One region of the Microbacterium sp. SLBN-154 genome, then DNA from elsewhere that is predicted to be linked to it. Evidence: predicted binding sites of a transcription regulator. Region 1 holds the regulator's gene; the other holds the start of a gene.
What was found. Region 1 encodes HspR, which represses chaperone genes until heat shock. Its sites were predicted from a motif close to AAGTTGAGTCNNNNNGACTCAACTT; they were not measured.

Region 1 (3,278 bases):
GCCCGCCTTTCGACCGACTCGGAGACCGCGGCGGTCGTCGAGCGCGCGGTGCGGTCCGCGCAGAAGCGCACCGGCTCGCGCGCCGCGCGGAAGCTGACGACGACCGACGACCACGGCCGGGTGACGCTCCTGGACGATCCCCCCGTGATGACCCACCTCACGCCCGCCGACGAGGAGCGGGCCTGGCGTGTCCTCGACGAGTACCGCCTGTCGGTCAACGTCGACATCCGGGTTCTGCTGCAGAAGTACGTGATGGCCGACGTCTCGGCTCGGGTGGTCGGCGTCGGCAGCGTCGGCACACGCTGTCTGCTGATCGCGCTCCAGGACGGTGACGGCGATGTCCTCCTCCTCCAGGGCAAGGAGGCCGGCGAGAGCGTGCTCGTCCAGTACGGGCATGTGACGCAGCCCGAGGCGGTCGCGACCTTCATCGAGACCTACGGCAACGGAGGGCGGGTCGTCGCGCTCCAGCGCATCCTGCAGGCGGTGTCAGACCCATTCCTCGGTCATATCCGCCGTTCGCCGTCCGGCGCGCGGCGCGACTTCTACGTGCGGCAGTTCCACGACATGAAGGGCGGCTTCGACGCCGAGGCGATGCAGGACAAGCCGTTCCGCTGGTACGCGATGGCGTGTGCGGCGACGCTGGCGCGCGCCCACGGGCAATCGCCGACGGGTGCCACCGCGGCCGGGTATGTCGGGGGCGGGCGGCGGTTCGAGGACGCCGTCGTCGAGTGGGCGTACGCCTACGCCGACCTGTCGTACCAGGACTGGGAGGCGTTCCGCCGCCACCGCGGGAGCGAGGGCTGAGTGGGCACGGCCCGCCCGATCAGCGCGCGGTGCCCTCGGCCGATCCCTCGGTCGGACCCGACGGGTCGGACAGGATGCAGATGATCTCGCGATCGCCGTCGCCCCACGACTGCTCGGACGGGTCGATCGAGTCTGCGATGAACACCGACTCCTCGTAGGCGATCCCGACGAACGGCTCGAACGCAGACAGACACCCTTCCTCTGCGGCCGCATCGACGGCTTCGGCGCCCGGCCACTCACCATCGGGCATGTCGAAGAGATGGAAGACCTCGTAGTCGTGCGACTCCCCGCAGGGGACCACGGGCAGCTGATTGATCTCGGTCTCGGTCACCTCGGTGAAGCAGTCCCCCACAGCGATGGCGAACACGTCGGCGTTCCCGCCCTCGACGACCTCCTGCGAATCGGCGTCGCGCTCCACGGTGGAGGGAGCGGTGAAGCTCACGCATCCGGCGAGAGCGACGGCGAGGGTGCCGACGACGCCGGCGGTGAGGAGGCGGTTGGTGATGCGTGAGGTATCCATGGGACTTTCGTGGCGTGTGAGGACAGGACGAACGCCGAGATCGATCTCGGCGCGGGCCTCAGCCTAGAAGGCGCGCACTCACGCCCGCGACTCGGCGGCACCCTCGCGCGTGTCGGCTAGGCCGATTCGTCCTGAGCGCCGGGAGAGAGCGGATGACGCGGGCGCCAGACCACCAGCTCGGTGGCGCGACGCACGCGCGTGCCATGCCTCAGGGTAACGACCGAGCCGGTGGCGCCCGCCGCGAAGACCCGAGCGCCGGGGCGTGACTGGCGCTCGATCTCGAGTTGCTGCTCGAGGTCGCGCACACGACGGGTGAGGTCGTGCACCCGCTGCTCGAGGGAGATGAGCCGCGCGATCGCGGGAAGGCTCATGCCGTCAGCCGACAGTCGCGCGACCTCGCGCAGCTGCTCGACGTGGCGGAGGGAGTAGCGGCGGGAACCGCCCTGCGTGCGGGCGGGGACGACGAGACCGAGCCGGTCGTACTGGCGCAGCGTCTGCGGGTGCATGCCCGACAGCTCCGCTGCCGCGGCGATCGCGAAGATCGGCGCGTCACCGTCGATGTCGACGTGGTCCGTCATCCGTCCCTCCCGTGTCAGCCGCGCGCCTTGGCCATGAGGTCCGCCCGCGGGTTCTCCTTCGGCTCCACCTCGTGGAAGCGCTCGAGCGCTTCGCGCGCGGCGCCCTCGAGGTGCGAGGGCACGACCACCTGCACCTCGGCGAGGAGGTCGCCGGTGCCCTTCTGCGTCGCCACACCGCGTCCCTTGACGCGCAGCACGCGTCCCGAGGGGGTGCCCGGCGCAACGCGCAGCTTCACCGGGTCGCCGCCGAGCGTGGGGACCTCGATCGTGGCGCCGAGAGCCGCCTCGGTGAAGGTCACCGGGACGACGACGCGCAGATTCAGTCCCTCGCGGGTGAACACCGGGTGGGGTCGCACCGTCACCTGCACCACGATGTCGCCGCTCTCCCCGCCGTCGGGCGAGGGACGGCCGCGGCCGCGGAGGCGGATGCGCTGCCCGTCGGCGACGCCGGCCGGGATCTTCACCTTGAACGGCTTGCCGTCCTCGCCCTGGAGGGTGATGGTCTCGCCCTTCGTGGCGGTGACGAAGTCGATGGTCGTGCGCGCCGTGACATCGGCCCCGCGGGTCGGGCCGCCGAAGCCGCGGAAGCCGCCGGTGGGCTGCCCGAACCGACCCGAGCCGAAGCTTCCGCCCTGCTGCTGGTTGAACATCGCGAAGATGTCGTCGAAGTCGGCGGATTCGTAGCGCCCACCTCCACGGCTCTGACCGAACGCGCTGAAGACGTCTTCGAACCCGCCGGCGCCCGGGCCGCCCGCAGTGAAGCGGGCGCCCGAGCCCATGGCGCGGATCTGGTCGTACTCGGCACGCTGCTCGGGGTCGGAGAGCACCGCGTACGCTTCGCTGATCTCTTTGAACTTCGCCTCGGCCGCAGCATCCCCCGGTTTGGAGTCGGGGTGATACTGCCGCGCGAGCTTGCGGTAGGTCTTCTTCAGATCGGCGTCGGAGACCTCCTTGGAGACCCCCAGCACCTTGTAGAAGTCCTTCTCGAACCAGTCCTGGCTGGCCATGGCGTCTCCGGCCTACTCTGCCGGCACCGCGACGACGACCTTCGCCGGACGCAGCTCGGTCGACCCCAGCCGGTAGCCCGTCTCGACCACTTCGAGGATGGTCGCTTCGGTCGCGCCGGGGGTCGGCTGCTGGAAGATGGCCTCGTGCTGCTGCGGATCGAAGGTCTCGCCGGCGGCGCCGTATGCCTCCACGCCCATGCGCTCGACGACAGCCCGCACCTTGTCGGCGATGGCGGCGAAGGGCGTGCCCTCGACGAGATCGCCGTGCTTGGCGGCGCGGTCGAGGTCGTCGAGCACGGGGATGAGGCCCTTGGCGGCCGCCCCCTTGGCACGCTCGATCTCGATCTCGCGCTGGTCCTCGGTGCGGCG
Region 2 (3,278 bases), 2.6 Mb from region 1:
CAACCCCATCCGGACGCGAGGTAGGAGTCATCGAATCGGGCGAAGGTGCCCGCTTCGAAACCCACCGCGATCGTGAGCGTCTCCGTGGGAGCGAGATCACGGGCGCCGGCGGTGACGACCGCGCCCTCTGCGCTGTCGGAGACCTCGATCGGACACGTGGTTTCCGCGCCGAACCTTCCGACGTAGCACGCTTGCGCGCCGGTGAGCGAGTCGACCAGGTCGGCAGGCACCACGAGTGCGGCCGTGACCTCGCCGAAGGGTTGGCGCCACCCGTTGCCGTTGACGTCCCAGTAGAACTCGTCACTGGTGTCGGCGAAGAAGTCGGTGACATTGCGCAGGGTGTAGGTGAAGACGAATGTCTGACGGCCGGAGAGGAAGTCGTCGGCGCGGGATGTGACGATCATCCAGTCGCCGTCGGTCTCGACCTCGCTCGGTCGCGGGTCGCCTTCTTCGTCGGTGACCGAGATCAGCTCGGGAAAGGTGGGCTGGCCGTTGTAGTCGGCGGGGATCTCCCGGCGCAGCCCGCGGTTCTGATCCTCGGGGAAGACCGCGACGAACGTCTCGACGACCCGAAGCGTGCTGGTGTCGTCATCGTCACGGCCGAGGGTGTACTCGGCGTGCATGCTCTCGAACACGAAGTCGTCGAGGTCGCCGGAGGCGGAGGCGGGTTGTGCGGAGACCGCCAGGCCGACGAGACCGACGACCCCCAGGAGGACCGTCAGCACCGTGGCGGTGATCCGACGCGTTCGCGGCATGCGCTCAGCCTAGATGGCGGCGTCGCCGCCACCGGATACCCTGGGGCCGTGAACGATCGTCGTCTCGCCGTCGAGGCGTGGGAAAGCCTTTTTCGTGCGCAGCACGAGCTGTTCGCCGATCTCGGCCGCGACTTCAGCGATGCGCCGCTGCAGCAGGGCGAGTACGACGTGCTGCTGACGGTGACCCGGGCGCCCGACATGACCGCGCGGCTGCGTGACATCACGCGGCTGATGCTGGTCAGTCAGCCCTCGGTGTCGCGCCTGGTCGACCGGATGGTCGCCCGTGGATACGTCACGAAGCGTCCCGATCCCGATGATGGACGCGGGTCGCTCGTCCGCGCGACGGAGGCGGGCGCCCGCGCATTCCGCGAAGTGGCACGGGTGCATGCCGCCCACATCGCGGAGCGGATGTCGGCGCTGAACGAGTCCGAGCTCGCCCAACTGCGCGAACTCACCACGAAGCTGCGGGCGCACAACACTCCCGCCGGGTGAGGTCCCGACGGGAGTGTCGTGAGGCGTTCCGCAGACCGGAATGCGTTACTGCTCGACCGGCTGCGGGTGGTCTGCCGTGCTCGACGCCGACGCACTCTCGTGCGCCTGCAGCACCTGTGCACCGTTCTCGGTGGCGACCTCGATCTTGCGCGGCTTGGCCTTCTCGCTCACCGGGATGGTGACGCTGAGCACGCCGTTGTTGTAGCTCGCCGAGATGCGGTCGGTGTCGATGCCCTGTCCGAGGTTCAGCTGCCGCACGAAGCTCGCGGCCTCGCGCTCACGGGTGATCCACTTGACGCCGTCGCCGGCGCTGAGCGTGCGCTCGGCGCGGATGGTCAGCAGCTGACCGTCCACGTCGATGTCGACCGAGCCGGGGTCGATGCCGGGCAGGTCGGCGGTGAGCACATAGTGGTCACCGTCGCGGTAGAGGTCCATCGGCATGCGGCGAGGACCGCGACGGGCATCGAAGAAGCTCGTCGCGAGACGGTCGAGGTCACGGAACGGGTCGTACGTCGCCATGTTCGGTCTCCTTCACTGGACGAAATCCGGAACTTGAGTCATCTTGGCTCAAGTACGACCAGATTAGCACTCGAGGGTTGAGAGTGCTAAGAGCCCAGGCGTTCGCCGTCAGCGAACGCCTGGGCTCTTCTTCATTCGGCGGTGAGAACCGTCCACGAGCAGGGGGGCAGCGTGACGGAGAGGGCCCCGTCGGCGACCTTCACCGAGTCGTTGGCCTTCGGCGTCACCCGGTCGGGCTGTTCGAGCGTGTTCGCCGCGTGGATGTCGTCGTCGAAGATCGACGTGGCCTCGGCCGACGACACCCCGCCGGCGAGAGCGGCGGAGTCGATCTCGAGGGTGACCTCGTCGGTCAGGCTGCGGTTGACGGCGAAGACCGTGATGGCGCCGCTGTCAGGGTCGATGGTCGCGACGGCGTCGACGAGCGGCACGTCGCCGAACTTCGCCGTCACGTACGTGGGGCTGTCGAGCTTCAGCTCGAGGGCGACACCCCGCGCGAGCTGCGAGGTCAGCGAGAAGGGATAGAACGTCGTCTGACGCCAGGCCGGACCGCCGGGCTCGGTCATGATCGGCGCGATGACGTTCACCAGCTGCGCGAGGCTCGCCGACGTCACCCGGTCGGCGTGCCGGATGAGCGAGATCATGAGGCTTCCGAAGACGACGGCGTCGAGCACGGTGTACCGGTCTTCGAGCAGCCTCGGTGCGACCGGCCAGTCCGCGACATCCGTGATCTTGTCGACCTCGTTGTAGCGCGACTGGTACCAGACGTTCCACTCATCGAAGGAGATGTTGATCGTCTTCCCGCTCCGCTTCATCGCCTTGACGTGGTCGGCGGTGGCCACGACCGCCTCGATGAAGCGATCCATGTCGACGCCCGAAGCCAGGAAGCTCGCCAGGTCGTCACCCTCGGGCTCGTAGTACGCGTGGCAGGAGATGTAGTCGACGTTGTCGTACGTGTGCTCCAGGACGATGCGCTCCCACTCGCCGAACGTCGGCATTCCCGCACCCGAGCTGCCGCAGACGACGAGCTCGAGATCCGGGTCGACCTGACGCAGCGCGCGCGCAGTCGTGGCGGCGAGCTGCGCGTAGTTCTCCGCCGTGCTGTAGCCCAGCTGCCACGGCCCGTCCATCTCGTTGCCGAGACACCACATGCGGATGTCGTGAGGTTCGGGGTGTCCGTTGGCGACGCGCTCGTCGGAGAGCCGGGTGCCGGAGCGGATGTTGGCGTACTCCAGCACGTCGAGAGCCTCGAGCACGCCGCGGGTGCCGAGGTTCACGGCGTACATCAGCTCGCCGTCGACCTTCTTCATCCACGACGCGAACTCGTCGAGGCCGATCTCGTTCGTCTCGGTCGAGTGCCACGCCAGGTCCAGACGGCGGGGCCGCTCCTCGCGTGGTCCGACACCGTCCTCCCACCGGTACCCCGAGACGAAGTTCCCGCCGGGGTAGCGGATCGCGGACACGCCGAGCTCGCGCACGAGATCGATGACGTCGGTGCGGAAGCCTTCCTCATCA

Region 2: FBY40_RS15650 (Hsp20/alpha crystallin family protein) is a predicted target of HspR. The motif match lies at 1,797-1,821, and genes of this name have one in related genera.

Annotation. Positions count from the first base shown of each region.
Region 1 is NZ_VFNL01000001.1:647,805-651,082, reverse strand. It holds gene FBY40_RS03320 (DUF2252 domain-containing protein) at 1-804, shown strand, start outside; gene FBY40_RS03315 (septum formation family protein) at 824-1,324, opposite strand; gene FBY40_RS03310 (heat shock protein transcriptional repressor HspR) at 1,441-1,902, opposite strand; gene FBY40_RS03305 (DnaJ C-terminal domain-containing protein) at 1,917-2,909, opposite strand; gene FBY40_RS03300 (nucleotide exchange factor GrpE) at 2,922-3,278, opposite strand, start outside.
Region 2 is NZ_VFNL01000001.1:3,223,697-3,226,974, forward strand. It holds gene FBY40_RS15640 (DUF2207 domain-containing protein) at 1-755, opposite strand, end outside; gene FBY40_RS15645 (MarR family winged helix-turn-helix transcriptional regulator) at 804-1,247, shown strand; gene FBY40_RS15650 (Hsp20/alpha crystallin family protein) at 1,293-1,766, opposite strand; gene arfA (arabinosylfuranosidase ArfA) at 1,898-3,278, opposite strand, start outside.